Mastigocladopsis repens PCC 10914: one gene and its partner. The protein of the gene in region 1 interacts with the protein of each later gene in a pairwise test. Links are inferred from orthologs where the notes say so. Each region holds a gene or a part of one and is shown on either strand. Other genes may lie near its edges.

The links.
Region 2: the proteins of uvrB (region 1) and uvrA interact in binary tests that used the Escherichia coli proteins (3 or more experiments, as listed by UniProt). The link is inferred for Mastigocladopsis repens PCC 10914 from one-to-one orthologs.

The regions. Positions count from the first base shown.
Region 1 is NZ_JH992901.1:2,098,199-2,114,031, forward strand. What follows is about bases 59-2,977. They hold uvrB (excinuclease ABC subunit UvrB), read right to left. Parts: upstream 2,561-2,977; coding sequence 557-2,560; downstream 59-556. Other genes in these bases: MAS10914_RS0111445 (hypothetical protein), read right to left, coding at 168-353; MAS10914_RS0111455 (hypothetical protein), read left to right, coding at 2,837-2,977. In the rest of the region: more of MAS10914_RS0111455, read left to right, coding at 2,978-3,262; MAS10914_RS0111460 (CsbD family protein), read left to right, coding at 3,581-3,763; MAS10914_RS0111465 (hypothetical protein), read left to right, coding at 4,069-4,506; MAS10914_RS0111470 (hypothetical protein), read left to right, coding at 4,583-5,107; MAS10914_RS0111475 (PEP-CTERM sorting domain-containing protein), read left to right, coding at 5,632-6,378; crtA (cyanoexosortase A), read left to right, coding at 6,467-7,330; MAS10914_RS0111485 (cyanoexosortase A system-associated protein), read left to right, coding at 7,327-7,980; hpsJ-A (HpsJ-like protein, cyanoexosortase A-associated), read left to right, coding at 8,019-8,735; rpe (ribulose-phosphate 3-epimerase), read right to left, coding at 8,916-9,623; MAS10914_RS0111500 (S8 family serine peptidase), read left to right, coding at 9,844-11,436; MAS10914_RS0111505 (serpin family protein), read left to right, coding at 11,662-12,990; MAS10914_RS0111510 (AI-2E family transporter), read right to left, coding at 12,959-14,209; MAS10914_RS0111515 (hypothetical protein), read left to right, coding at 14,310-14,702; MAS10914_RS0111520 (LCP family protein), read left to right, coding at 14,990-15,833. UniProt on the Escherichia coli protein: The UvrABC repair system catalyzes the recognition and processing of DNA lesions. A damage recognition complex composed of 2 UvrA and 2 UvrB subunits scans DNA for abnormalities.
Region 2 is NZ_JH992901.1:4,414,145-4,430,463, forward strand. What follows is about bases 150-3,554. They hold uvrA (excinuclease ABC subunit UvrA), read right to left. Parts: upstream 3,233-3,554; coding sequence 350-3,232; downstream 150-349. Other genes in these bases: MAS10914_RS0121650 (Uma2 family endonuclease), read left to right, coding at 3,459-3,554. In the rest of the region: MAS10914_RS0121640 (hypothetical protein), read right to left, coding at 1-141; more of MAS10914_RS0121650, read left to right, coding at 3,555-4,166; MAS10914_RS0121655 (alpha/beta fold hydrolase), read right to left, coding at 4,232-5,122; MAS10914_RS0121660 (RRXRR domain-containing protein), read right to left, coding at 5,384-6,478; MAS10914_RS30765 (peptidoglycan-binding domain-containing protein), read right to left, coding at 6,785-7,762; MAS10914_RS0121670 (Uma2 family endonuclease), read right to left, coding at 8,158-8,793; bchH (magnesium chelatase subunit H), read right to left, coding at 8,963-12,817; MAS10914_RS0121685 (CHAD domain-containing protein), read right to left, coding at 13,893-14,861; MAS10914_RS0121690 (DUF3616 domain-containing protein), read left to right, coding at 15,233-16,300. UniProt on the Escherichia coli protein: The UvrABC repair system catalyzes the recognition and processing of DNA lesions. UvrA is an ATPase and a DNA-binding protein. A damage recognition complex composed of 2 UvrA and 2 UvrB subunits scans DNA for abnormalities.

The DNA of each region.
Region 1 (15,833 bases):
TAAGTAAATCCTTTTAGAAAGGTCAGTTTATAGATGGGGGAATTGTGAAACAAACACGCGATCACTCTGTGAAAATACCTTCTGACAAAAAGCGTCGCGCCTATCACTAGACACGAGCGCTTCACAAGTTGACACTTAAGTCAACAGGAGTGTTTCTGGATAGAAGGTTAGCCGAAAGTTTGAGGCTCATCGCCGGGGTAGTAGTAGTCAGATTTTTTCCATGAACCTCCTCCACCAACGACAGCAGCTTGGGCAGCCTCGTCGAGTTCTTCCACAATACAATCAAGCCATGTTGTGGTGGTCTCGGTCTTCACGCCGAGTTGCAAATCTTTCTTGTCAGGAGTCGTATTCATGAGTTTTCTCCTTGAAGTATCTAGTTTATACAGGGTGTTTAACCCTGGTTCCTTAGAGGATGTTTGTAAAGTTTAATTTCTTACTCACCTGAGCGACTTCTAGTCGCCTAACACTTTTAAAACATCCTCTTATACTTAGTCAACAAAGCGTGACAAACTTGGGACAAAACCGGACGAATATAACGCACATATTATGGAAAAGCTTATGAGCGTCCCACCAATTTATCCCGCAGATGCTTAATGCGATCGCGCAATTTCGCCGCCTCCTCAAACTCCAGTTTTTTCGCTGCTTCTTTCATCTGCGCTTCCAGTTGGGTAATCAACCCTGGAATCTCTTCCAAAGGCAATTCATCTATGTGTTGGTCAACTGTATCTAACTCAGTTGCATTTAATCGCCGCGACACTTCTAAGAAAGACAAAATCGCATTACTCGATTTCTTCTTCACAATCGGTTGCGGTGTAATTCCGTGCATCCGGTTGTAAGCCGTTTGAATGTTGCGACGCCTCTCGGTTTCTTCCATGGCTTTAATCATACTATTTGTTAGGTTATCAGCATACATAATTGCTTGTCCCCGCACATGACGCGCTGCTCTCCCAATCGTTTGAATCAGAGAACGTTCTGCACGCAAAAAGCCTTCTTTATCAGCATCCAAAATCGCCACGAGAGAAACTTCCGGTAAATCTAACCCTTCGCGCAGCAAGTTCACGCCAACTAACACATCAAAGTTCCCATCGCGCAAATCCTGTAAAATCTCGATTCGCTCAATCGAATTAATCTCGGAATGCAGATATCTCACCCGAATACTATTGTCTTGCAGATATTCGGTTAAATCTTCTGCCATGCGCTTGGTGAGTGTTGTAATAAGCACACGCTCTTGGCGGTCAACTCGGTCTTTAATTTCGCCTAACAAATCATCAATTTGCCCTTCTGTAGGACGTACAATGATTTCTGGGTCAATGACTCCAGTTGGTCTAATGATTTGTTCCGCCACATGACCTTCAGAAACTTCGAGTTCCCAATTTCCTGGGGTTGCGGAAACGAAAATACACTGATTTGCCTTTGTCCAAAATTCCTCTGCCTTCAATGGACGGTTATCAGCCGCACTGGGAAGACGAAATCCATGCTCAATTAACACTTTTTTCCGTGCTTGGTCGCCGTTATACATCCCGCGTATTTGCGGTACGGTCACGTGAGATTCGTCTATGACCAACAGCCAATCTTTGGGAAAATAATCAATCAAACACTCCGGTGGTTCGCCTGCATAGCGTCCTGCGAGGTGGCGAGAATAGTTTTCCACGCCGTTGCAATAACCCACCTCGCGTAACATTTCCAAATCATAGCGTGTCCGTTGGTCTATGCGTTGTGCTTCAAGTAATTTCCCAGCTTCTTCTAATTGTGCTTTTCGCTCTTTGAGTTCTGCTGCTATATCATCACAAGCCACCTCTAGCCTTTCTTCTGGAGTGACGAAGTGACGTGCGGGGTAAACATTCACCGCTTCCACACTCTTGATGATTTCACCTGTCACAGGGTCAACGTAGCGAATCGCGTCAATTTCATCACCAAAAAACTCCACGCGGATAATTCGGTCTTCATACGCTGGACCAATTTCCAACACATCACCCCGGACGCGAAAACGTCCACGACCCAATTCTACATCATTGCGACCATACTGAACTGATACCAAATCTTTCAGTATTTCCCGTTGGTTTACCTCCATCCCTACTTGAAAGGGAATGGCAGCTTTAAGGTATTCTGAGGGAATACCCAAACCGTAGATGCAACTAATAGATGCAACAACGATAACATCGCGCCGTTCAAAGAGCGATCGCGTCGCTGAGTGTCGCAACATATCAATTTCATCGTTAATCGAAGCGGTTTTTTCTATATATGTATCGGTGACAGGAATATATGCTTCCGGCTGATAGTAATCGTAGTAGCTGACGAAATACTCAACTGCATTATGAGGAAAGAAGTCTCGTAACTCATTACAAAGTTGTGCAGCGAGAGTTTTGTTATGAGCCAGGACTAGAGTCGGTTTCCCTACTTTTTCAATCACTGATGCTATAGTAAAAGTCTTCCCGGTTCCCGTAGCTCCCAGTAAAGTTTGGTACTGATGACCAATATTTACACTCGCAACAAGTTGGGCGATCGCTTGTGGCTGATCACCTGTTGGTTGAAAGGGAGCTTGAAGACAAAATTTTGTCATACAATTTCACTGGAAGTACCATATTTTATGGTAGCGAATGCGATAACTAGGTGTGCTACACAGTTGGGAATGATTTATTCCCATTGCACCTGATCTACATTGGCAATATTTATTTATTAAACTTTACAAAAGTTTTTTATATATCTAAAACTTTCAAAGACCATTATACTCAACTCTATATAAGCTTTATTGAAAATTCAACTTGAATATTAAGGAAAAATTTAACTTTACCAGAATATTGTAAAATTAATTAACAATACCTTGAGGTAAGAGGATATGAGCGTAAGCAGCTCTGGTAAAGCAATGAGTCCTCGGCAAAAGAGTTTGAAGCACAAGGGAGAAAAGACAGTGGAAAATAATCAGGGTCAAAAAATGAAAACCGATAAGGTTGAGCAAAATGGTGAACAGCCCGTGCCGTTAGAATCGCCAAGTAAACTGGAAGTCAGTGATACACTAGCGATCGCTGGGATACGTCCAGTCACCTCCAGTCATTTACAAGTTGTAGAAACTCAGAATGTCATGGGTATGCGTCCCATTACTGCAAACACATTCCACGTTGTTGACACTATTCATGTGTCTGGAGATCGTCCAATCGCTTCAAGTGATCTCGTCATTTCTGAAACATACTCTATCATGGGCAATCGCCCAGTTGCATCCAATGTTATCGACGATTCTGAAGGTCTGATGGGTTTTCTTGATTAGACAAAAAGTTTTACAAATAACATTAATCAACCCGGTTATCTACAACCGGTTTTTTTTATGAAAAAGTAGGATGCGTTATGAATTGTCCGTAATGCATATTAGCGATCGCGCTTCGACTCAGCATTTTTAAATAATTAAATAGCGGGAAGGAAGTCGTTATGAGCGATTTCTTCTCACTCTTTTAGCATAGGCGACTAATATACCTTGAGGTGGAAGGCTCTAGCAAAAATATTAAGCTAAGTTGTATGAGTGATAACAAAGAATTTCAAAGTTATAAATTGACTTTGAAAGAAAATTCCGAGAAATAGGGAGGTCAAAATGAGCTTAGAAGATCGTGCAAAAGCTACTGCTAAAAACATTGAAGGTAAAGCTCAAGAAGCAGCAGGAAATATCACTGGCGATCCAGAAGATAAAACTGAAGGTCAAGCAAAGCAAGCTGAAAGCGAAGTTCGTCACGGTATTGAAGACGTAAAAGATAACGTCAAGAAAAAGCTTGACTAGAATTGGGTCTTGCTGCTGAAATTTTAGGTATTTGTTACAGGGGAATTTCTTTAAAAAAATACCTAAAGGTTAGTTAAAATTAGCAGCTAATGTAAACGCGTATTATAAAAGCGCGGGTTCAATCAAGTCCGCTTACGCGGACTTTGTTTTTTAACACAGGACTTCACAATTAAATGCAAATTGCTAAAGTAAAGAATGTCCTTACTAAATCACTTACCTAAACATTTACACAATATAGGCTTAATTAACCTAAATAAACCTTCTATTTAAGTAGGTTTTTAAAGTATTTTTTGGAGGTAATAAACATGAGTCTGCTTCAGCAGAGCCGTAAGATCTTGGCAACATGTGTCTTGATTTTAGTCCTAACATTAACTACTGCTTGTAGTGGTGGTACCGCAACACAAGCTAACCGCACAACCAACCCACCAGTTATTAGTCGAGATATCGCCGGAGAATTACAGCGAGGTAATAGCCAAGCAGGACAAAGCTTTGGTAACTGGGTTGTGCAAGCATCCCAGGGATTAATTACAGATGCATTTGTGCGTGACAACAATAAATTAGGCGTTGTCATTTCCTCGAAAGTTCCTCCTAGCGATGTTCGCGCCTTAGCAAAATCACTGGTAGAAGGTTTTCACAAGAATTTTCCCAATCAAGACTTAACAGTTTTGGTATATGCGCCAGACAAAAAACTGATTTTGACAACTCAGTATGATGTGCAAACAAAACAAGTTCAGTACACTTAAAAGCTGAATTTGCATCAAAAGTTTGAGCGCAGCCAGTTGATTTGAAAATTTTGACGAGAAAAAGGAGATAAGAAAAGTGAGTAGTAGCGACCAATACAGACGTCAAATTATGAATGATTTGGCTCAAGGAAATGTTGAATCTCTAGATGAGACAACCGCCGCTTCAACAACACAGTACGACAATTTTGACGATTTTGCTCAACGTTCAACACACGAAGAACGTCGTCAGTTGTTTGGTCGGTCTTTGCATCATGACAATATTCCTGCTAACCAAATGGAGCCAGAATTGCAAAAGGCGATCGCTCAAATTAAGCCTAATGAACGGGATGATGTCGCCCGCGCCTTCTTCAAGCACTTCAAGCAAAGAGGACTAGACGATCGCCATCTAGAGCAACAACTTGGTCTCTCCACCCATGTCCCAGGTCGGATGAGCGCTGATGATGTTAGCAAACTTGCGTCCTTTGCTTATCACAACCATCCCGACATTTTCCGTGAAGTGTTGGCAGAGCAACCTGGTATTATCAAGTTTCTCAGCAATCCTGTTGTCGCAGCTGTTTTAGGAGTTGCAGCAGCTAAGTGGTTGGGTAGTCACCACCGATAAGTGTTGAGTTGAGTGTTGGGTTCTTAGATTTTTGGGGTGGGCTATTCGCCCACCTTTTTCATGACTCCTTTCTACAAGTATCAAAACTTGCAATAAAAATAACTAAAAAATTATCTTTATTCAGCAATAAATTTACGAAATTTTTACACTAAGCGATGCGGATAATCTATATGGAAGCATTATAAAATCTAACTTTTGGTACTTGAGAATATATACTTATAAAGTAGATGAATTTAAAATTTGCATAAAGACCAATAAAAGTAGTTGATTTTGCTTATCTAAAAAGTAACACTTATCACTATGCTTCCTCAGAAGCTTTACTGAAAACATTGCTAGTGCCTCAAAAATGAGAGCAGTTTAAGAGTAGACATCATTCTTATTGGTGTTTCTATTTACGAGAGGTGCGACAGGTTATTTTGTAGCCTGCCGTAGTGTTTTTTACATACAAATATTTTGAGGTACTAGCGAATCTCACTCCAGGGTAAATCTACCGCAACCTTTACCTATTTATAGGAGTGAGTTCAATGACTAGATTTCAGGTTAGAAGAAAGGTACGCAAGGCTTGTTCTAAGGCAAAGAATGTTGCTGTAACTACCTCTGTTTGGAACAAATTATCAACCTCTATACTGGGGGTGGCTGTACTTGGTTTGGGAACAGCTGCAGCCCCAGCGCAAGCAACTACACTAACGGGCTTTCAAACTTCTGGAAACCAGATGGCTGGTATGCAGGTAACAGCCAATTTCCTTGATGGAGGATCGCAGACAGCGATTTGGAATGCTACAGGATCGGGAGCAGGCGGAACAACCGGTACAAACTGGTCTTTAAGTCAATCAGGTGATACATTTACTCAATCTTGGACACTAACCGCTAATCAAGCTATTACCTCCTTGACCATTAATGCCATTTCAGGGAACACAATCTTTGATACAACCTTTGATAATAATGAAGGTACATCTGGGTCGGCTCTGGGTAAAACTTTTTCTGTAATATCTGGACAAAGTCCTGATTCCTTCGACTACTCCACACCAATTGATATTTCAGTGGGTGACCTGTTTGGTGAACTGACATTAAACTGGAACAACGGATTTACAGGTAGCCTAGAATATGTTGCCGATACTGACAGTGGTACTAAGACAGATCCAGTTAAGCCTGACCCTAATCCTGTTCCAGAACCCCTGACCGTATTAGGCTCATTAGCAGCTGGTGGCGTCGGTGCAGCTTTGCGCCGTAAGTACAACAAGCAACAAGAAGATACTGCAAAAGTCTCCTAAAACTACATAGGTAGAATCTAAATCCTACCCCATATCATTATTAGCCAGGGGTTATAAACCCCTGGATGGCAGCTAGAGACATCATTTCATGAAAGCTTCCCACCTCACCTCAGTCTCACGACTCAAATATCCCCAATTCTGGCTATTAGCAATAGGAGCAAGCTTCATTGCCATTCATTTGACTCTAACCTGGAAAGCGGACAATACCAGCCTTTTAGGTATGAGTTTTCTATTTTGGGCAGCTATATCTTCTCTAGTCTGGGAAAAGCGCCACAGTTTAAATCTAGAAAGTGGTATTTTCTCCAGCTTTTTTGGTCTATCAATTATTGCGCTGTTACTTATAAAGAGTATATCTCTAACAAGTCTAGGTGGTTTTCTGTATCTTTCACCAGCGATTTTTGCCTTTGGGCTGGCGGTGCTGGCGTCTGGCTTTAAGGGCTTAAAGCAATATAGGGGTGAATTACTGGTCCTGTCTTCTATCAGCTTACCTAAAGTATTACCCTTGTCGCTCATTGATATATCCCTCTTTACTGCTAAATTTTCCACTTTGATTCTTTGGTATACAGGTTCTGAAGTTGCTCGAAATGGAGTTATAATTTCTCTTCCTTCAGGGAGCGTAGAAGTTTATCCTGCCTGTTCAGGGTTAGAACTTATTTTTCAAATGTTGAGCTTATCTCTACTTTTTCTCTTAATGTTTCCTCAGAATGGGAAGCAAAAAATTATTGTGCCGATAATAGCTGCTACTTTGGGGTTTATTGTTAATGGGGTACGAGTTGCTCTGATGGCTATCTTGGTAGCACAAGGACAGATGGAAGCATTTAAATACTGGCATGAAGGAGATGGTTCACTAATATTTTCGCTAATTGCTGTCTTATTTTTTGGATTTTTCTGCTGGTTTTTAGTTGAAAAGACTGAATTAAGAAGTAAAGATGCTACGGAGTCGTCAAGGTGACTATTTGGAAACAATTCCGTGTACCGCTTCTGGCTCTAACTTTTAGTAGCGTCGTTTTAGCATTGGGAAATGTGGTGTTGTTCCCTATAAAAGACAAACGTACAAATACCCCGTTTGTTTTCCCTGAAAAAGTATCGTTACCACAGTGGCAGTTTAGTATGAGTCGTCTTTTGGCAAAGCCAACAAAAGAGCATACTGAACTCTTTGCCCAAAAGCATTATCGATACCTTAGAAACGACTTATTTCTAGATATCGAAATGCGTTATTTAACAGATGGAGATGGTGAGAGACTTTTTAGAGAATACACTTCCATTTCATCCTCTGCTAATGTGCGTCAGCGAGAAGGAGTAGGCTATTACGGTCTTGGAGTTAGCAAGCAGCGAGCTTATTTAAGTGCCTGTATTAACTCTCAAGGTAGCAGTACATTTACTCTAAAACAGTTTAACCAAAACCAGTATTTTTCTGACCTGCACCCTCAACGGCTACTGTCTTGGTTATTGGGTCAGGAAAGTCTCAAAGACAAGCGCTGCCTTTGGGCACATTTATCAATTCCCTTAAAGAGTTCTTCTCCTGAAGCTGCGTACCAAGTTTTAGAAACTGCTTGGTTTTCTTGGTATCAATGGTGGCAACCTCGCTTTCCAAAACATTAAATTTTTGTACACTCTTTCTATTCTATTTTATTAGCAAAATGACTAAATCAAGTGGCGATAGATTCAATCCCGTGGTTCAAGAACTACAGCAGTTTGCCTTTAGTCAGCAAAGTTCGATTACAATTATGCGAGTGCTAGGTTATGGTCTGTTGTTATTGGCATTATTCGACATCATTGAGTTGTTTGTGCCACCCAACTTTATGAACCCTGCTTGGGAATTTCAAACAATAGGGGCGCTCGTTGAACGGGTACCAGTGCCTTTAATTGGTCTAGTGCTAGTATTTTTTGGAGAGCTACATTCGCGAACCCAATGGGAACTCCCTATTTTAAAATTTTTATCTTGGCTGACTTTATTATTTGGAATATTGTTTTTTCTACTGATACCTTTAGGACTGACTAACACCGTTCGATTAAATAACCAAAGTGTAGCTCAGATTAAAACTGTATCTACTCAACAAGTTTCTCAGGCTGAACAATTGGAACAGCAGGTGAGTAAAGCCTCACCAGAACAGATAGGGAACTTTCTCAAGAGCCAAGGTCGCCAAGTTGATGGCAAAAATCCTGATGAATTAAAAAATCAATTATTATCAGAAGTCTCGAAAGCTAAGGAACAGATAAAGAATCAAGCAGAAGCAACTCAATCTCTTAGAGGTATTAATTTGATTAAAACTTCTGCAAAATGGAATCTTGGTGCTTTGGTTGCAGGGACTTTGTTTATCAGTATTTGGAAGGGAACCCGTTGGGCGCGTAATTGACATGATGGGGGAACGCAAATGGATGTTTTCCCCTCTTTGCGTGTTTTAAGCTGTTAGAATTAATACCATCGACCATTCTATAGGTGTAGAGACGTGACGCCATCGGCATCAGGGAAACCCTACCAAGAGCGCTGGCTCGCCATAGCACGTCTCCACTACAACGTCTCTACAGACAAGAGTTTACGCTGTTGCCAGTTGCGGAGTAGGACGCTTGCTGTTACGAATACCCTCTATTGCTTCAGCATAATCCTTAGCCTTAAACACAGCTGAACCAGCTACAATCGCATTTGCCCCAACTTCCAAAACCTGCCAAGTGTTATTTGCCTTCAGTCCCCCATCCACTTCAATCCAAGGATCAAGACCACGTTCATCGCACATTTGACGCAGCTTGCGGATTTTTGGCACAACTTCAGGAATAAAGCTTTGACCACCAAAACCGGGGTTGACGCTCATAATCAACACTAGGTCGCACAGTTCCAGGACATAATCAATAAGCTCCAGAGGGCTACCGGGGTTAAGTACCACTCCCGCTTTTTTACCAAGCTCTTTGATTTGCCCTAATGTGCGGTGCAGGTGGGGAGAAGCATTGTGTTCGGCATGAACATAGATGTGATCTGCTCCTGCCTTTGCAAAATCCTCTACGTACTTTTCTGGCTCCACAATCATCAAGTGGACATCCAGAGGTTTTTCCGTCACTGGACGAATAGCCTCCACAACCAAAGGACCTATCGTAATATTAGGTACAAAACGACCGTCCATTACATCTACGTGAATCCAATCTGCGCCTGCCTTGTCTACAGCACGAACTTCATCTCCTAGACGACTAAAATCTGCTGATAGGATGGATGGAGCTACTACAATGGGCTTTTTAGATAGCGTTTGGGTCATGGCTAGTGGGTTTTTAAGCGTCCTGGTCTGTAAGTATTGTAACAAAACTTGAGCAAGCGCTCATCTGTTTGATAAGCGCTTTTTGAAAGTGGGATTGGTTAGTGGTTAGTAGTACTTTATGACAATTAACTAACATATGTACAGACACGCTTTCATGAAAGCGTTTCTACAACCAACTACTAACTACTAATTACTAATAACTGACAACTCATAACTGACTATGGCGAACAAACAAACTTGGATCATTTGGGGATTAAGTGCTTCCTGCTTGAGTGTGCCAGTATTTGCTGCGATGGAATCTCCTTTTGGAACTAATGGTATTGATGCTCTTAGGCTACACCAACCTCCATATAATTTAATCGGTCGTAAGATTGCCATTGGTCAGGTAGAGATTGGGCGTCCAGGTAAGTTCGGCTTGGATAAAGCAGTCTCTAAAAATCACACAGTATCTATAGCAGGAGTATTCCTTCGCAATAGAGCTGCTAAGTCAAATAGCGGGGTTGACCCCCACGCCTACAATGTAGCTAGTATCATGATTAGTACAGATAAAGCTTTTCCAGGAATTGCCCCAAGAGCGCGATTGTACTCGTCTGCTGTGGGTTCTGGTAAAAGCTTAGGTCAGCCAGAAGAGTGTTTGTCCGCACAGCATATAGCGCTACAAAATGGGGGAGATGTCCGCGCAATTAACTTTAGCTTTGGCGAACCTTTAAACCGTGACCCAAGACCAGAGCCTGTTTTAGATGGCAATGCCTTACTCACTTTATGTATTGACTGGTCTAGTCGCGTTCACAAGACTCTATACATAATTGCAGGCAACCAGGGAAAAGGTGGTATTCCCATACCTACAGACAATTTTAATGGAATGAACGTGGCTTTTTCATCCCGTCGAGGAGGAATTTTTAATAAAGTTGACGTTTCTAATTTGGCTGCTGTGAGTGAAGGAATGGCGACTCGGCTAGCCGGAAAGGAGATTAATCTTGGTCCGCGTCGTGCTATTAGTATAGTTGCACCCGGAAATAACATTCCCTTGCTTAATCCAGATGGGAAAAACAACAAAGTTACAGGTACGAGTTTTGCAGCACCTCAAGTAACGTCTACTGTAGCCCTTTTGCAGGAGTTCGGTGATAGACAGCTGCGGACAAAACAACCCAACTGGAGCATAGATTCTCGCAGACATGAAGTGATGAAAGCAATACTGCTGAATTCAGCAGATAAAATCCAAGATAATGGCGAGGGTTTGCGCTTGGGAATGACGCGCACGCTCATTGATAAACTAAGTCAAGACTGGCTAGCTTCTGATGCATACAAAGACCCAAAAATTCCCTTGGATGCCCAAATGGGATCTGGTCATTTGAACGCATTTCGCGCATATCAACAATTTAGCGCCCTTCAATGGAATCCAGCCCGCACTGTACCAGCCATTGGTTGGGATTATCGCACAGTCAATGCAGAGGCATCTGTAGAATACGAGTTAGCAAAACCTTTACAACAGGGGAGTTTTGTTGCCATCACCCTAAATTGGGATAGGTTGGTAGAGCTAAACGACAAGAATAAAAATGGTCAGTTTGACGCAGGAGAAGATTTTCGCAATCGCGGCTTAAACAACCTCGACCTTTATTTAGTCAAAGCCGATGATCAAGATGGAAATGCTGACGCTGTATGTTCCTCAATTAGTGATGTTGATAGTGTAGAACATATTTTCTGTCCCGTTCCTGCTAGTGGTCATTACAAAATCCGTGTTCAGTTTCAAAAGAAGGTAAATGAAGCAACTCAGCCTTATGCTTTAGCTTGGTGGACTGCACCCGCTAAGTAATTGGAGATGGGGAGTTGGGAAACTGGGCAAAGACGAAGAACGTAAGACAGTTACCAATTCTTAATCTTTGTAATTAATACTTATTGACTAATCATACTGATGACTAGTTACCAAAATAAAGTCCAAAACTGTACAATCACTGTTGCTAAAACTGTAACCGCTCAGTGATTATGTCATTTGAGATGCCATAGTCAAGACAAAGACTTTGGCGATAATGGTGGTAACATGAAGCAGAAATTTAGCAATGCTCGGGAAAGTTTCCTGCAAAGACGTTACGGTGTTCGTTTGGGAAGACGTTACGTTTTGGCTGCTGCTAGCGTTGTCCTTATGGGTGTTATAGGATGCTCTCAAGTTAATACTAGCACGAGTGCATTTGCCCAATCGCGTCTACCTCGCTCAGAATCTTCTATATCAAAACAAGTATCAAATCCTGAGAGTAAACTTGTTGCTGCTAACACTAAGTTTGGCTTTAAACTGTTTTCAGAAGTTTTGAAAAACGACGATGGCAAGAACATTTTTGTTTCACCTTCTAGTGTAGCAATTGCCCTTGCGATGACCTACAACGGTGCTAGTGGCAGCACAAAAGAAGCAATGACTAAAGCTCTGGAGTTACAGGGGTTGAATTTGCAACAAATCAACTCCTCTAACGCGGTGCTCAAAAAACTATTAGAAAACCCAGACCCCAAAGTGCAACTCACGATTGCTAATTCGCTTTGGGCAAATAAAGACGCCAGCTTTAATCCAGATTTTTTGCAAACAAATAGAGATTTTTATACAGCTAGAGTTACCAATTTAAACTTTACAGATGCAGATGCGCTAAACATCATCAATGAATGGGTTAATGAAAATACAAGCGGAAAAATTAATAAAATAGTTGAAAAAATAGAACCTAACGAAGTTTTATTTCTCATTAATGCCATCTATTTTAAAGGTAGCTGGACAAATGAATTCGACAAACAGCAAACAGCAGAATATCCATTTTACCTCACCTCAGGTAAGCAAAAACAACACTCAATGATGTCACAATCAGGTGACTATAGATACTATGAAAATAAACAATTTCAGGCAGTGAGTTTACCTTATGGTCAAGGTGATAAGATTAGCTTCTATATTTTCTTACCCAAACAGAACTCTAGCCTAAAAAGCTTTTATCAAAACTTGAATGCACAGAACTGGGAAAATTGGATGACTCAGTTCAGCAAACACGAAGGATTTGTTCGCTTGCCTCGCTTTAAAATGGACTATGACGTAACGCTGAATGATGCCCTTACAGCTTTAGGTATGGGCGAAGCTTTTAGCAATACAGCCAATTTTTCGCTCATGGGCAAAAATTTAAAAATGAGCGAGGTCAAGCATAAAACTTTTGTTGAGGTAAATGAAGAAGGTACAGAAGCTGCTGCTGCCACTTCTGTGGCAATAATGCCAGTGTCAGCTCAACTACCACCACAAGAGCCATTCCGGATGATTGTTGACCGTCCTTTCTTCTGTACAATTCGAGATAATCAGACCGGAAGCATTTTGTTTATGGGTTCAATTGTGGAGCCACTGTCTTAGAAGGATTCACCTCAGAACGGTTGGCTTGAGTATTTGGAGGCGATGTTTCTGAGACAATCGGTGCAGCTACCTCAACAGAATGGGCTTCAGTAGTGCCATCAGTTTGGGTCTTGTAAGAAGATTCTCCACTTCCTTCAGAAACCACTTCAACGTTATGACTGGAAGCAGAAGGACGCAAGGCACTTAAAGCAGTTTTAATGACAACAGCGCTGGGTACCGCCACAATGACACCCAAAAGCCCACCAATCCTAGCACCTGTCAAAACCGAAACGAGTGCCCAAACTGGATTTAAACCCGTAAAAGTCCCTAAAATGCGGGGACCAATAATGTTTTCCAGAATTTGCTGCACAATGACGGCTGCAATTAACACCCTTGCCCCCATCCAAACATCTTGCAGCGCCACCAGTAAGGTCGTTGTGGCAATACCCACAGTCCCTCCATAGGGAACAAGAGCCATGATGCCAATAGTTAAGCCAAATAGCAGACCGAATGGGACTTTCAGCCACAAAAAGGTGGGAATGAGAGCTGATGCCATACAGGTAGCTAAAATCAGTTGGGTGATAAAGAAATTTTGAAAGCTAAGGCGTATTGTTTGAGTAAAAGGCTCGCGAAATTTAGCAGGTAGCCAATCTACCAAACTCTGCCAAAGTTCATCCCCATGCTGTAAGAGAAAGAAAGTCAACACCATTGTCAAAACAAAGTCCAGCAGGCTGGTGAATGTGACGACAGCCAGATTCAAAACTTGTCCGGCGATCGCCTGCAATTGTCCTTTAACGCGGTCGTTAATTTGTACAACCAGAGCATCAAGGTTAATCGGTAAGCCAAGGCTTTCCGCTTTCTCGTTGAGCATCATCAGCTGCGATCGCCCAGAATCAATCAAATCCGGTATGCGAGCCACCAGTTGCTGAGCCTGGGTTAGAGCTAACGGGATGAGGGTGACACCCAATGCCAGCAAAATCGATAAAGCGAGTAAAAAGACTAAGATAGCAACTTGCTCTCGCTTCGCACCTTGACGCACCATCCAGCTTACAGGGTAGTTAAGCAGAAACGCTAACACTGATGCTCCGACTAAAATGACAATCAGCGAGTGAAAGTAATGAAAAATTGCTGAAATCGCCCAACCGTTGAGTACTAGCAGTGGAGCGAACAGAGCGATTGCCAAAAATCGTGCTAGGGGTGTTAGTGTTTGCCACCAGTTTAAGAGCTTGCGTGTCTGCATCTGCCAATTGCCGGATACAACTATAGAATTCTTTAAAGCCTATTATCTCTGACTACATCACTGTGATTCATCTCTCTTGTTTAAGATTGCACTCACCCAAATGAAAAATTTTGAACCCCTTGACAATTCTCACCATCGTGAAGACCCAGCCACTCCTCCTACACAGCTGCTTTTCTATCTGATTCCAGTCGTTGGCTTTTTCCCCTCTATGTGGACTCTCTACCGCCGTCAGGGAAGTCGGGAACAACTCGCTGTTAGTCGTCTGTCAATAACTTTAGTCTTTGCGTGGCTTTTGGGTTATCTCTTGCTAGCAACTGGGGCGGCAACTTCAGAGTTTTTCACACTGCGTCTACTCATTCTTAATAGCTTTCTCACTTCTGGGTACTTTTTGGTTAGTATCTGGTTAATTGTTCGTGTCGCTAAAGGCAAATCAAAGCGATTACCTGGGATTAGTCGCTTTGCCGAAAAAGTGCTTGGCAAATACCTGTCCTAAGTCTCTAAGGCTCAATGCAACTGCCAGTGTTTCTACTTAATTTGCTAAAAAAATACGCATTTTCTTCTTAACAACTCTAGCCAAATCTCTTTTCATGTTGCCATACTTCAATAAAACCTCTCCGGATTTGCCAAAAAATAGGAGAAATACTGCAATAAGTGTTTTGGTAAACACTCTTAGTGGAAATTTACCACTGATAATCTAGGAGTTAGCTATTATAGGTTGATTTATCTGTTTCTATAGCAGAAGATTTTCCGGATTTTATTCAGTTAAGTGTGAGGAAGTCAGTGACCATTCAAAGAGCTTCGGCGCAAGAAAACCATTCCGCAAACGTTAACAACTCAAGTGATAAAAATTCGCACAACCATAAATCTGGACGTTGGTTGTGGTTTTGGGTAGGTATGAGCGGTATTGCAATGGTGTCAGCGACCGCAGGGGCGCTGTTGGCAGTTTCTTTAACAAGTACGCCTTTAATGCAAGCTTCTTTAAGTGCAGATGAAGCGGCGGTGTTTGATAGCGATCGCATTTCCGGGAGTGGACTACGATTCTCAGAATTAACTCGCCCTGTGAATATCTTAATAATGGGAATGAGCGTACTTCCGCCTGATGTCAAAAACTCTTCCACTGAAGCCAGAAATCTCAGATACCTACCTCAAGTCAATTCTTTTGATGGTCTTGCTGATGTCATGCTCTTGATGAGATTCTCTCCAGAGCAGAAAAGATTAGCCATGCTTTCTATTCCCAGAGATACCCGTACAGAAATAGATGAACACGGTCTCAAGAAAATTAATTCCGCAAATGTTATTGGTGGACCAGCTTTAACTGCCAAAACTGTTAGTAACCTCTTAGACGGCGTAGGAATTGACCGCTATATCCGGATTAACGTTCTGGGAGTCGGTAAACTCATTGATGCCTTGGGTGGAGTGACAGTTTACGTACCCAAGGATATGAAATACCAAGATGATTCTCAGCACCTTTACATTAATTTGAAGAAAGGAAAACAGCACCTCAATGGTGAGCAGGCGCTGCAACTTTTACGCTTCCGACATGATGAGAATGGGGATATTGGACGAATCCAGCGTCAGCAAATGGTCATGCGAGCGTTGATGGATCAATCTCTCAACCCAACTA
Region 2 (16,319 bases), 2.3 Mb from region 1 along the record:
CTGTGTCTCGGTTTTCTTGGGTAAAAGCTTTTCATCAATCACCACTACCACTTTATGCTCACCTGCTGGGATATCTGGTGGTAACTGTACTGTAATTTTGCCATCTGCTGTCACGGTGGCAATTGTTTCGATAGTCTTCATATTATTCCTCGTTTTTATCAGGGTTATTTTATTCTATGCACGACTACTTTGTTTTTTTAGTAATTCAGCATCCTAGCGATTAGAAATCGCGCCTATACAGACAAAACCTGCCTCCGCAGGTTCTGAAACTCGTAATTTTCTATTAGTCCACGGAGGTGGACTTTGCTTGTGTAGTAGCGAATTACATTCGCCTTTTCAGTAAGTATATTTATATCTTCTGAGTTGTCTGTGCTGGATACTGCTGCAAAACCTGCTTAATATATTGCCCAGTATACGACCGAGAATTCTCCGCCACTTCCTCTGGCGTACCTACAGCAATCACCTCTCCACCTTTATCACCACCATCTGGTCCCAAATCTATCAACCAATCAGCACAACGAATCACATCTAAATTGTGTTCAATCACTAAAATTGAATTGCCTTTATCTACCAAACGTTGCAACACATCTAACAACTTGTGAACATCATAAAAAGATAAACCTGTTGTAGGTTCATCTATTAAATAAAGTGTTTTACCTGTCGCACGACGTGATAATTCTGTTGCTAATTTCACTCGCTGCGCTTCACCACCAGATAAGGTTGTTGCTGGTTGTCCAAGTTGAATATATCCCAACCCTACATCAACTAAAGTTTGCAGTTTATTCACCGCTTTAGGAATGTTTGTAAAAAACTCCAAAGCTTCCTCAACTGTCATGTTGAGAACATCAGAAATAGACTTATCTTTGTACTTCACCTGCAAAGTTTCGCGGTTATATCTTGCACCTTTGCAAACTTCGCATTGTACATAAACATCCGGCAAAAAGTTCATTTCAATGACATTGACACCCTGTCCGCTACAAGCTTCACAGCGTCCACCTTTGACGTTGAAGGAAAATTGCCCCGGTTTATAACCCCTTGCTTTTGCTTCAATTGTTGCTGTAAAAACGTCGCGAATCACATCAAAAACCCCTGTATAAGTCGCTGGGTTAGAACGTGGTGTTCTCCCAATAGGTGATTGGTCCATGACAATGGCTTTGTCAACAGCATCCAATCCCTGAATTCCATCTATTTCTTTAGGAAAAGGAACTTTGCGCGTTAGCTGATGTTGCAGTGCAGGGTAAAGTAACTCATTAATTAAGGTAGATTTCCCAGAACCAGAAACGCCAGTGACAGCGACAAGTTTACCCAAAGGTATTTCTACATCTACATTTCTTAGGTTATTCCGATGGGCATTTTTCATGACCAAACTCCGCCCATTTCCTTCTCTGCGTGCGACTGGTGTTGTAATCACCCGCCGTCCTGACAAATAAGCACCCGTCAGTGACTCTTGCGACTCTAGCAACGCCTGTAAATCACCTTGGGCGACAATATTTCCCCCATGAATACCTGCATGAGGACCAATATCCACAATGTAGTCAGCAGCACGAATGGTTTCCTCATCATGCTCTACCACAATTAAAGTATTTCCCAAATCCCTTAATTTTGTTAAAGTTTGCAGTAACCGTCCATTATCTCGTTGATGCAAACCAATACTTGGTTCATCCAAAACGTACAAAACCCCGGTCAACCCAGAACCAATTTGAGTTGCTAAACGAATTCGTTGCGCTTCCCCACCCGAAAGCGTCATCGCTGGACGGTCAAGCGTTAGGTAATCCAATCCTACATCCAAGAGAAATTGCAATCGCGCTCTAATTTCTCTCAATACCAAGTCTGCAATTTGCACCTGACGTTGGCTCAACTCTAACTTATCAATCCTCTCTCGACACTCCCGAATCGATGCACCAGTCAGATCCAAAATTCGGTACTGTCCTAACTGCACCGCCAACGCCTCTGGTTTTAACCGCTTCCCTTCACACACCGGACACGGCTGGTCAACCAAATATTGTTCTAACTTTTGCTTAATTAACTCCGAACTCCCCTCATACTGTCTTTGCAGCATGGGAAGCACCCCTTTAAACCCTGAGTTCTGCGACTTCTGCGCCTCTGCGGTTCCATACAAAATCGAATCCCGCTGTTCCTCAGTCAACTGATGCCACAACGTCTGCAACTCAAACCCGACCTCTTGCCCCACCTTGTACAATAACTCTATATAATAAGAATTGTCTTTCTCCGACCAAGGAGCGATCGCAGAATAAACAGGTGCTTTGGGGTCTGGTACCACCAACTCCGGCGAAAATCTTCTTAAACTTCCAATCCCGTGACAATGGGGACAAGCACCATAAGGAGAATTAAACGAAAACAAGCGCGGTGATAATTCTTCCATAACCGCCCCGTGTTCTGGACACGCAAAGTTCTCGGAAAATACCAACTCGGAAGGTAATCCCGGATCTTCTGTATCTTTTAGAATTTCAATAACCGCAATTCCACTAGATTGTTTCAAACAAGTGGCGAGAGAATCGACCAAACGCTCCTGAATACCAGCCTTTTTCACAAGGCGGTCAATCACCACTTCAATAGTGTGAGTCACATTTTTATCTAACTCAATCGCGTCAGACAGTTCTCGCACCTCGCCATCTACCCGAACGCGGACAAAACCTTGAGAAGCTAAACCTGATAACAGCTTGTTGTGAGTTCCTTTTTTACCCCGGACAACAGGCGCAAGAATTTGAAACCGAGTGCGGTCGGGAAGTTCCAGAATGCGATCGCACATTTGGTCTATTGTTTGCGGGGCAATACAGCGATCGCATATCGGACAATGAGGTTCACCCGCCCGTCCAAACAACAACCGTAGATAGTCATAAATCTCCGTCACCGTCCCCACAGTGGAACGGGGATTATGGGAGGTAGACTTTTGGTCAATGGAAATCGCCGGGCTTAAACCTTCTATCGCCTCCACATCAGGTTTTTCCACCTGTCCCAAGAATTGCCGTGCATAGGCGCTGAGGGATTCTACGTAGCGGCGTTGCCCTTCTGCGAAAATGGTGTCAAATGCTAGGGAAGATTTGCCAGAACCAGAAACACCAGTGAAGACAATCAGGCGATCGCGTGGCAGTTCCAAATCTATATTCTTGAGATTATGCTGCCTAGCACCTCGAATGCGGATTGTATTTTGGTTGTTGTTAGAGTGAGGAAGATGTCCATTTAAGGATGCAGCTAGCTGGGTTTTTGACATATCGACAGGCAACAGAGACAGGGGGGCGAAACAGGTCTTAATATTATCATTGTCGCCCCTATCATAGTAGAACAATCGTACTGCTTAAGTGGTAATTGTACCCTTCTGCTGTAGAATAATCACCCCTGCGACAACTTGTAGGCGAGAAGTGCAGCAATAGGTGGTCTCAGGCGATGACTCACTGTTACGCTAGGTTTATCGATGGCATTGATGAGGCAGTCTTACTATGCTAGCCAGTGCAGCCACCTATAAAATTAGTTGGGAAAAGTTACCTGATGATTTTGTTTTAGATGACGAGCCAGTGGATAACATTAATCAGCCACTATTAGCTGCGGCTTTAACAGAAAGCTTGGCACTTGCAGGAAAATTGCCAGCTAATGCTTTAACCATTAGTAATTACGGCATCTGTGCCACTTTAAATAACAAAATCGTGGTGAAAGCTCCCGATTGGGGATTTGTGCCTTCTATTAGAGTGCCACGAGAAGAGGTCAAGCGTAGTTATACTCCACAACTCCAAGGCAATTTTCCCGTCATCGTTATGGAGTTTCTTTCAGATAGTGAAGGTGGAGAGTACTCCAGTAAACCAACTTATCCACCTGGTAAATGGTTCTATTACGAGCAAGTTTTAAAAGTTCCCAACTACGCTATTTTTGAGCCAGAAACGGGGGTGTTAGAAGTGTATCGGCTAGATAATTCAGGACAGTATCAACTTCAGACACCAGATGAGAACAACCGTTACTGGATTACAGAAATGAACCTGTTTTTAGGCATATGGCAGGGAAACCGAGAAAATCGAACGGGCTATTGGTTGCGTTGGAGTGATGAACGTGGTGAACTATTACTATGGGGTTTGGAGTTAGCACAACACGAACGTCAACGGGCAGAACGATTGGCAGCCCAACTGCGTGCGTTGGGAGTAGAACCGGAAGTTTGAGGACGTGCTGAAAGGAGATCTCGCCCTTCCCCCCTTAAAAAGTCAGGGGGAAAGTTCCTTATTTTTTAACGAGATGCCAGCCAGTCCAATATTTGGTAATTTACAACATCCGGAACCTCATCATGGGGACAGTGTCCAGCACCAGGAATTGGGACAATTTTGATGTCTTTCCCATTCTCCCGCGCCTGTTCGTAAATTTTTGCCCCAGTGATTGGTGTCCAAGGGTCATCTGCACCCCAAATCACCAGCAATGGACGTTCCACCTTAGGTAAAAGTTCCGTTGGAGAAGGACCAGGAGGTGCTGTGAGGATAGAAGCGAAAACTTGTTGCGCGCCTGGGTCACAAGAAGGAGCATAAAGTAACTCTACCAATTCATCGGAAACAGCTTCCCGATTGCGGTAAACTTGGTATAAGGTGCGGCGAATTTGGGCTTTTTGACGGACGCGGTTGAAGACGAATGCTCCCGTAACGCGCGATCGCACCAAAGAGTTAAAAGCTCCCATGACAATGCGTAGCGGTGGGTTGAGTTCGTGCGGTCGATGACTCAAACCACCCGCACAGTTAATCAAAATACCACCAGCGGCTATTTCCGGATGTTCCGCCACCACCATTAAACCCAGAAGTGCGCCGATGGAGTTACCTACAAACACAGCTCTTTCTTGAATGTGTGCTGTGCAAAAATCCTTGAGGAGTTCCACCCACACGTCCACCGTGTAGTTTAACGGTGGCTTATCGGAACCACCAAAACCCAAAAGGTCAAGAGCAAAGACCTTATAGCCAGCGGCTGCTAACACGGGGATATTTTTCCGCCAATGTCCAATGGAAGCACCAAAACCATGAACGAGTACTAGGGGACGTCCAGTACCCATAACAGTGTACTGAATTTTGTAACCCTGCCAAGTCCAAAAGAGTTTTTCAAAGGTAGTTGTTGGTAGCTGCTGAATGCTTACAGTCATTGATTAAGATTCTTAAAGTGTGTCCTCATATAGTTATTTTCTCCGATTTCAAAGGATTAGGAACAAAATGCTATTGTTGAACCAGCCCCAGCCGGGTTAAGGTTTCTGCCCTAAATTGACTGAATCAGTGTTCTCGTTTAGTAACGGGGCTAAGTTACTATCCCTCAACAAAATCGCGAGAGTCCCCAGGCTCAACGGAACGAAGTGGAGTAGCCTGGGGAGGGATAGCGGGACGACGGAGGAACGGAGTCGTCCAATGGTTTAGGATGCTACGCATAATCGTGAACTACGTTGGAGTAACTGTACTTTTGATGGGCTGAATTGTCCAAGTCTGTGCCAATTGTGGTCATAAACCGAAACATTCTTGGTTTTGGCTGTTTGAGTATAACCACCTATCCAGCCAATATAAACTTTTCCTGCTTTTTCAGCTTTAACTAAATCGCCAGAACGAAAACCAAACGGAGTGATTGTTCCACCTTTACGTTTTCTGTTACCCAGTACGTCTTTAACTGGGTTCTCAAAATGGAGTTGACGGCGAAATAGGTTAGGACGCGCGATAACACGAAATGGCGCAGACGTGACTTTGACGAATCCCTCCCAGCGGTGCCCGCGCGTGTTTGCGGTGTGGAACTTCTCAAATTTCATGAAATTACTTGCTGCCAGTGTCACACTATCATGAGCGTGAGTTTCAGGAGTTTGTTTGTCCTTGTTCTTCTTGTCTTTGGCTAGTCCCAACTGTTGTCGTAGTATCGAAGTCTGCCAACCTTCTTGTACATTAGTTGGTACAAATTTTTCCAACCATTGCAACATCACTTTTTGACCAACCATTACTGGGCTAAATCCTTTGTTGCCCTTGGCTTTGACATATTCATAGGTGATTTGGGTGACAGGGAACAGTTTTACCAATTCTTTAGTAACTCGTAATTCCAACTCCTTGTTAGCTCGAATACTGGGAGGCAATTTGTTCTGTTTACGGTTATCAAAACGTTTTTGACGGTGTGCTCTTTTGTTGAATGGGGCTTTGCGATTTATCCGTCTACCACGTCTGGCACGTCGCAGAATCAAACGTCCTGACATCTTTTTTGTGATATCTGGGAATGGCAAAATTAAATGTGCCATAAACAAAGTAACCTTCGCTGATTGCACACCCACCCCCGTAAACTTTTTGCCAGGATCTAAGCCTAATGCAATAGGCTGTGTTTTTGTTCCTGACGATTCTACTAACAACTGAATACAGAAAAGATTCAAGTCATTATGTACAACTTTTGCTTTACCTTCTTTGAGCCAACGTCTAGCACGACTAGGTTTTGTTGGCATAAGCGATTTCCCATTTATATCTAATACTGGTACTCGCATGGTCGGGGGTCTTACACGTAAAAAAATTAGCCAGCCTTATTACAACGAATACTCGTTTTGCCCCACAGATCAACCAGACAAAGGCTGGCTAATTTTTTCGGGGACAATGCGTCGGAGATAATCCTTGAGTAAAGTTATAAGTCCCTTAGCCCACCGTTACCAAAATGTCCTTTCTGCAAGCACTACTAATCAGGTAGTTTGTAGTTATTCCGAGTTAGGGAAACGCTCGGAGGTACGTATCAGGTTACGGCTCATCATGGGCTAGTCATCTGTTACGTTGCAAGCTGATTCTTGCAAGCCCCTACCTCAATCCCGAAGGGTAGGCAGGGGTAGTTGACACTTTCCACCAAGGGCTATCCAAGTCAGTTTACCAACCTCCCCATCAACAGCAAGACCTGCTTCTTTCTGGAATGCTCTAACAGCAGCTTGCGTTTGAGAACCAAAATTTGCGTCTACTGTTCCTGCATTGTACCCTCTTGCATTCATCACTTTTTGAACAGCCTTGACATCCTCTCCTGTTCTTCCTTGACGAAGATTGCGTTTAAGGGTTGGTAATTGAAATCCAGAATATATCAAATTCCAAGCTTCACCACGTTCACCTTCATTAGGAATACGCCAAATTGACGAACCAGGATAATAATTTAGGTAATCTTGAAGTTCTGCGGCTGAAGCTGGTTTTGCTGTATCACTTTCAGAACTCCAAATTGGCAGAATTGGTTTTTTCAAACCTAATTTTTTATGTGCATCCAGACAATCTTTGACTTCTTCTGGAGTGGTAGGCTTGAAAGTGAATTTTTCAAAATAAATTTGTGGTAAAGCTATATCGCAATACTTATCTAAAATCTGCCAAGGAACATTAGGATGGAGTCGAGGATTTCCAAAACTTGTATATCCGAAAGTTCCTTGATTAACAATAATACGCAAAGCAGAAAGAAGTTTGTCTACATTTGTATGATTACTCTTGTCTTCTACTTCTTTTTCTACATCAACAATGTAGCCATCTAGCCCACAATTCAGAGCTTGTCTAACTTTGACAACCTGTCTTGCAATATCAGGAGTGCCGTAGTGATATCCCCATCCATAAACCTCGATATCACGAGACTCAAATTCTTGAATAATCTCTGGAGAACATTGCCAATCCCAAAAAGTTGGTTGACCTTGATAGTTTCCATCAAAAACTTTGAGATAAACTCGCTTTACTTTGCGTTCAACGAGCTTATCCAGATAGTCACTGCGAATATCTGACAGATTCCAAATCCAAACTCCGTTGGGATGTTGTGCCATATTGATTTATTGTTGTTTTTTGATTAAGATAAATTGAATGGGAAACATAAGCTGTAGACTTATCGATTGATTTGGCAGTATATTTCAGAAGCTTTACCGACAATTGCTTCAAAAACTTATCTGTCAATTTCAGGAAAAAGTTTTGTTATTGTGCCAGTTCCCGACTAGACATTATAAATAGCTCCATAGCTTCCTGCAAGTTTTCTCTTGGAGATTCGTACCAGGTAACTCGTAAGTATAGGCAATATACTAGTCATTGGCTTTTTCAAAAATTGCAGTGTAAGAGTTTTCTATCTTTCTTAAACCTTGCTTAAATTTCTGGTAGCATGATTCATTATTGCATCCGATGTGCCATCAAACTCTAGCGCACACCTTGAGGGTCAAACTTAGCCTCATTATTCACGTAGCAAGGTTTTCAGTTCTCGCAGCATTTGACTGGTTCCGTCGTCAATGGCTTTTTGTACCAGTCGGGGAATAAGTTCGGTTATCGGTAAGTCGGGAAAGGTGGGACTGAGAGCAGATTCAACGTAGGCGCTAGCTTCAAGAATGTAAATGGTTAGCTGACGGGTGCTATAAATCCACACTTCCGGAACGCCCAAGGCTATGTAAGCGTTGAGGGTTGTTTTTGAAGTAACATCAGATTCTATCGCCAGATCTGGGGGAGGATATACAGCTAAGTCCATTTGGGTACATCCTTTTACCTGGCTGGCGTTTTGGATATAAAAGCAGGTATCTGGCTCAACCCCAGCAATGTCTGGACGTTTAAAAGTAGTCGAGCCGAAATCTTCCCAGTTGCGTCCTTGGATTTCCAGAATTGTGGTGATGATGTAAGCAATGATGCGATGGGGACGCTCGTGGAGTGCTAACGGGGACATTATTTCTAGGGTTCCTCGGTAGTATGTGACGCGGGTTTTACGTTTTTCTCCTAAGTCTTCGAGAAGTCTCTCAAAGTCTTCCCAGGACAGGTTATGAATGGCGATTTGGCTACCGGGAGCGAGTTTAATGGCTTGAATGGGTATAGTTACGGTCATTTTTATGTCTCCGTTAGCTGCGCTGCTGTTACTAAGTGGGTACACAAAATTATTTATGTCATGGCGAGCGAAATGAAATGTATAATTAATTTTGCACAACCACTTACTTGAAGTGCAGAATATCGGTTTGGTAGAGGTGCGTTACCGCAAGCATAACGCATCATACAGATTAAACCGTCACACCTTCAATCTCCTCATCCGTCAACTCATACAACTCGCGTAACTTCTGCAACTTCTCCTCACCAGCTTGCCAAAAACCTCGCCCATGCGCTTCCAACATCCTCGCTACAATATTACGAAAAGCTTCCGGATTCGCCTTCCGCAACTTCTCTGCCATCTCTGCATCCAAGGCATAAGTATCAGCGGCTTGGTCGTATACCCAATCATCAGTAAAATCTGCAGTACCACCCCAACCAATCAACGCCGTCATCCGTTGCGAAATTTCAAAAGCACCGCCAGAACCTTGATTTGCCATTGCATCCGCCCATTTAGGATTCAGCAACTTTGTGCGATATTCCATCCGCAGCAAATCATCTAAATTGCGAGGCGTTGTATCTTTCGAGAAACTTTCCACAAAGCTGGTTGTCACTTTTTTACCGCGTTGTTTTTCCGCTGCTTTTTTCAACCCACCAGTATTGGCATAATATTCTTGAATGTCAGTTAAACCGTATTCCACCGAGTCAATTTCTTGGACAATGCGATCGCTTGTTTGTAAAAGTTTATTCAGCACATCTGGTCTAGCTTGACCCTTATCTTGCCTACCATAGCTAAACACATTGCGACCTTGCCAAGTATCCCCCAACTCATCGCCAGATTCCCAATTACCATCAACCACGCGGTCATTAACCAGCGAACCAAAATCGCCCGCAGGGTTAGAAAACAACCTCGCCGCCACATTTTCCACCCCTTGCGCCTTCAAAGCCAAAGCGTGTTTCCTAATAAAATTTTGGTCTTCGGGTTCATCAGCGTCAACTGCCCGTTGAAACAAATCATCCAACAACTCGATAATATTCACAAAACTATCGCGGAAAATCCCCGACAAATTCCCCAACACATCAATCCGGGGATGTCCCACCTCAGCCAACGGCTTAAGTTCATACCGGACAATTCGCCCCGTCCCCTCCTTCACAGGTTCCGCACCCACCAACTCCAACAAAATACCAAGAGACTCACCCTTAGTCTTAATCGCATCCAAACCCCACAACATCACCGCCACCGTCTCCGGATACTTCCCATATTCTTCCAAATGCTGGGCGATAATCTTTCGACCAATTTCCCGTCCCCGTTCATACGCCGCAGGCGAAGGCATACGATAAGGATCTAAAGCATGAATATTTCTCCCCGTAGGCAAAACACCCGCACCATCCCGCAACAAATCCCCACCAGGCGCAGGCGGAATATACTCCCCATTCAAACCCCGCAACAAATTCCTCAACTCATCAGTCGTCTGCATCAACAAATCTCTAACTAACCTCTCCTCCTCTTGGCGTTCTTGGCGTCTTGGCGGTTCGTCGTTTCCAAAATAAGCCTCAAGGTAAGACTCCATCTCCTCCTCATTCGGCACATTCCCCAAAATATGCAACCCAGAAGAAAACAGCCGATTTTCCAACACCTGCAAATACTCGTACAACTTCACGAGATAATCATTAAAAGCGCGATCGCTAAACATCCGGACATTCTCCGGCGTAAACCCAATCCCCAAACGTTTAGCATCCTCAAACGGACAATCAGCATCCAAACCCGTATCCACAATTTTTTTACAAATCGCTTCCTTAAGGGCATAATTCTTCTGTGGGTCTTCTCGATACTCCGAAATTAAATCCCGCAGCGCCACCAATTCCTTATACAAACCCGCACGACCATAAGGCGGTACATTGTGAGAAATTAACACCCCATAACCGCGACGCTTCGCCAAAATGGATTCCGAAGGATTATTTGCCGCATATATATATAGATTCGGCAAATCTCCCAACAAAATATCAGACCAAGAATAACCCGTATTTCCCAAAGGAGAACCAGGCAACCATTCTACAGTGCCATGCATCCCAAAGTGAACCACAGCATCAGCTTCAAACTCATTTTGCAACCACTTGTAGAAAGCAGCGTATTGAGGATGCGGCGTTAAATCACGTTCAAACATTAACCGCATCGGGTCACCTTGTATGCCCAAAGGTGGTTGCACGCCTATCCAAACATTTCCTAACTGAACACCACCAATCTGAAACTCATCCCCATAAGTCTTAATTCCAGTACCCGTCAAAGATTTCCATTGTTTCTCAATACGGGATGTGCCCAGATATCCCAACCATTTTTCCAGAGTACGGACATTAAGAGTATTAACCGCAGATAAACGCGGATGCACGCTGATATCTATCTGCGTCCATCTGCGTTCATCTGCGGTTCCTATCTCCTCATCCGCCTCTTTCACTTTACAAATCAACTCTTCCCCATCTTCCGGCAAATCGCCAACGGTGTAACCTTGCTCTTTAAGCGCATGGAGAAATTTGAGAAGACTTCGCGGTACATTTAACAATGCAGCTGTTCCCACAGCACCGTAACCTGGCGGGAACCCATAGAGAATAACTGCAATCTTTCGTTCGGATGCTGGTTTTTGTTTGATGTTAATCCAGCTTTTTACCCTACCAATTAATCGCTGTACTCGTTCGGGAACCAGATAAATCTTTTCTCCCACCAAACCACCTAAGGGAACGGTATCAATTGCCCCATCTAACTCAGGTAAAGCGTATAAAACCACACTTTGCAATCCACCGATACCTTGGCGAGTCCAAGAGGAAATATCTTGAATAAGTAGTGGTGCGGCGACAATGTACGGTACATTTTTAGCATTGAGGATGCGTTTTGCCACTTCCACTTGTCGCCCTGCTTCCATTGAACCCGCAGGACCACCCACCAAGGGAAAGCCGATGGTTGAGACAATGGCATCAATTTTGACTGCTTCCGGAGAAAGGGAAGCAATTTCTACATTTCCTAGTTGTCGTTGCTGGGTTTCGTAGTTGGTTGTCATCCAATCACGCACCGCCACATGACCTTCTACACCGTTAATGAAGATGGGTAATGGTATCAAACCCGCTTCTTCAAAATGGCGGATGAGTTGGGGTATGTAAGGTTGTTTGGTAATAACGTGCTTGCGGTAGAGGAGAATTCCTACAACGGGTTTTGTATGCTGGGTACTACTGTGCGAATGCATCGCCTTGCTTTGTGAATGCATCGCCTTGCTTTGTGAATGCATCGCCTCGCTTTGTGAATGCATCGCCTCGCCTTGTGAATGCATCGCCTCGCTTTGCGAATGCAGGCGAGATGCCTGCTCCACAAGATACCATTCTAGATATGCCCGTGGTGATTCAAAATATCCAGGATAGTCGGGATGTAGTAACCCCATATTGGGGGTTTCGACTGGCGGGGGAATCTCGCCAACTTTTAAACCTAAGTATTTTTCTGCCAGTGTCCAGAATAATGCGGCAACGTTTTCTGGTCCGCCGGCATTCCAGTAACCATATATAATTAGCCAGTTGCGTAAGTCTTGCACTTTTTGCACTGGCACATATTTCAATAACTTTGGTCCTATCTTTAAAAAGCTAATATAACCAGCAAGTTTATCTTCCTCTCGTCCGTTGCTGAATTTGTCCAAGATGAATTTAACTGGTTTGGGCATCCCTTTGGGTTTATCGCCAATGGCAAAAGCGCCCAGCTTGGTTAAACTCAGCAATTCTAATGCTGACTCGAACACGAGGCGGATGGGGATGTGCGAGATGCGATCACCTTCGGTGCGCTGTAAGCGATCGCGCAACCACAACACTTGATCATAATCAAACAGCAAGCTGCCAAAAAACACATCAGCATCTTTCAGTGCTGCTTCTACTTCAGCACGTTTGGTGGTGATGTCGCGATCGCTAAACACGCGAATATCCAACTCAGCGACACGAGACGTCGCCAAAAAAGCTGCTTTCCTGTATAATTCTGCGTTAAACGATTCAAACCCGGCGACCAGGACAATGCGTTTCATGCTTTGAGAGTGCAGCTTGCTTAACGTTTTACATCTCTTATTGTGACACTCTTGACTTCCTGGCAGGGGGTGGGGATGAGATGAAAGCGCCGCACTTTTTAATTTTCTCATAATGTAACTAGTTTTCGCACATCGAACCGTAACTTCTCAAACGAGAGTGTTTTACACTGATCTATGAAATTAGGTAGATCTTTCCTAGTTTTTCCTTAAAAATGAGCGATTACCCGAAAATAGAACACTTCTCCAAACATTGAATGAGGACTTACCCACTAAACCTGTCTGTCAAGGCTGGGTATTGGCAATATCCAAAAACTCTTACCTTAACAAAAGCTGAAAAAATAATTAACTAAAATTGACATTTATAACTATAAGTTGTTAGAAATAAGTATCAAAATTATTTGAGGTGCATCAAATGAAATTTGGAATTGATATTGGTCATAATTGTCCTCCCGACACTGGAGCTAAAGGGATACAAATTGAGGATGATTTAAATTTAGATGTAGGCAATAGAGTTATAGCTAAATTAAAGAAATTAGGACATGAAGTCGTCCCATGCAAACCAACAAAGGCTGATACAGTGAGAGAAGCTCTTGCGAAAAGATGTGAAACAGCAAATGCTGCTCATGTTGATGTTTTTGTCTCTATCCATTTCAATTGCTTCAATGGTCAGGCAAATGGGACAGAAGTCTTTGCAATTAGCGAAGCCGGAAGAAAAATTGCTAACTCTGTCTTAAATGAAATCCTAAAACTAGGGTTTTTCAATCGCGGCGTTAAGAGTGGTACACACCTATTTGTACTCAAAAATACAGAGATGCCTGCGATTCTTATAGAAGGTTGTTTTATCGATTCACAAAAAGATATACATTTATATAATTCAGAGACAATGGCAAATGCAATAGTCCAAGGTTTAACTAGTTAATTGCCAACTGAAGGCTGAAGTTTGTGAGACTTCACACTTCAGCATTCAGTTGACCTGATTCTTCAATTTCCCTCTGACTGTTTTTCATGCCAAAGTAGCGTTTATGTGTTGTCGTGCCTGGGTTCCCATCCGCTTGTTAGCTTATTAGTCAAAGCGTCACACTGGGTGCAGTATTGTTAAATGAAATTCATGTCTTGTCTCAGCTTTCAAATACTGCTGCTGTAAGGGTTGCCAATCCTGCCATAATTTGTAACGATTTTGAGTTAACAAAGTTGCAAGGCTAGGAAACTCTGAGTTGATTTCTGATTTGAAGACATTTTCAAGCCACTGGGCTAAAACTACGCTATCTTGTATTGCTCCCAAAATTTCTTGGATACTTTTGACTTCTGCAAGACAAGCCGTATAAGACTCGCCGTATAAATCAGTAAATAACTCCATCTGGTAACGCAAGCGTTTAGCTTGTTTTCGTAAACTATGAAGAATGTCTCCATTGGTTGCTAATTCTTGCTCTACCTTGTGTGCTTTGCAGTTACTAGAAATAACAATCTCTGCTCCCTCTACTTGGGTTCCAATAAGCCAAGCCGGATGCATCAAAAATTCACTAACCTCAGGTAAAAGTAAATCTGGTAGCACTTGTTGAATTGGCAAAGATGCTAGTGGTAGATAGGTTGGTTCCTCCAACCACTCTTTTAATGTCTGTTTGAGAGACTTGTAACGTTCATCTTTAAATGTTGACTTTACATCTATCAGTGCTTCTTCACGTTGTTTACCCAAAGCATCCAAAGCTGTTTGTACAGATTCCTGTTCTTTGCGAGGTAAATGTGATTCATTGAGCTTTTCTAAAGTTTCTTTCAGCACATCTAAATCTCGGAGATGACCAAGACGACGCGCAATTTTACCGATATTTTTATCATTAGCAGGCTTGGGCACATCTACAGCTGGGGAAAACCTAGTTATAGCTGTGCGTAGGCGACGCATTCCCACTCGCATTTGATGCAGTGCTTCTGGGTCTTTATCTTTCTTCACAGATGTTTCCCACTTTAAGGTTTTCTTAAAGTGTTTTTCAATCGCAGAGTAAGCGTAATTTCCGAGAGTTTTGACTTTGGGTTTGATCGTTGATGTCATACTAATTGATACACACCTTAGATAGCAGTACTTAATTGAATTGAGTTATTGAATGGTAGCATTAGTTAAAAAAATCATCTATAGTATTATTTTTTATTTTATTTAATTGTTAAGAACTATATTCTGTTTAAAGATACATCTTTTACTATTTAAAATGGTAGATTATAACCTCTCAGTAGCATCAACTCGATTGCCGTGGTAAATACGGTCACTTAAGTTAAATTAATAACATTAAAATAATATAGCAGTCCTATTTGATTTGTGAAAAAACGAAGTATACCTGTACATCCCTCTTTGCTGTTCCCTGCCTCAACGAGTAAGTTCACAACTCCTTTAGGCTCGCTATATAATCTTCAAAGGTGTTATTTACAATGCATAATTCATCTCTCATCAATCAAGTTTTACTTACTTTTGCTGATAGCTTTAAAGAACATCGTAAAGACCTTTCAGCAGTGATGCTAACCCCCGAGAAACATTTGTGGTTAGGGTCAGATGAGACCTCAACTATTGAACGTCTATCTTTTTTAGATGCCAAAAATTTTGCACAACATAAACAATTTCACGTAGCAGAATTTATAAGTTTACCAGCACCAGAAGAACAAGAAATTGATATTGAAGGGTTGGCATACACTGATTATTACCTGTGGTTAATGGGTTCCCACAGCTACAAACGTAAAAGACCTAAACCCAAACATTCTGACGAGAAAAATATTAAAAGACTGGCAAAAATTGCATCAGAGCCAAATCGTTATATCATAGGGCGTATTCCCCTAGTTGATGGGGAATTATTTCCATCCTGCCCACATCCAAACAATCCTAATATAGAATTGAGTGCTGCCAAACTTGAGGTAACGCAACAGGGAAACTTGCTTATGGAAGCTTTGGCAGATGATCCACATTTAGGCTTTTTTGTTAAAGCTGCAATTCCAGGTAAAGATAATGGCTTTGACATGGAAGGAATAGCCGTTTATCAACACAAAATTTTTCTAGGTTTACGCGGACCTGTGTTGCGAGGTTGGACTGTGATGCTGGAAATAGAGTTAGAAGATTCTAATCCAGGATTGCTAGGACTGGGGAAAATTGGAGAGGAGGGGAAGCGATACAAAAAGCATTTTATCTTCTTAAATGGTTTGGGTATTCGAGATTTGTGTTTAGATGGTGAAGACTTGTTGATGTTAGCAGGACCGACAATGGATTTAGATGGTCCGGTGCAAGTTTATCGCTTGAAAAATGGCGTTAATTTGCAAGAAAATGTCCTCAATCACCCAGAACTTGTACTTGATATCCCATATGGAAACAAGGACGACCACACTGAGGGAATCACCCTGTTTCAAAATATAGCTGGGATACCTTCACTACTAACAGTTTATGATTCTCCAGCAAACAAGAGGCTGGTAGAAGATGCTGGCGTACTAGCAGATGTCTTTGCGCTGAATTGATAAAAAAAGCAGGACTGGT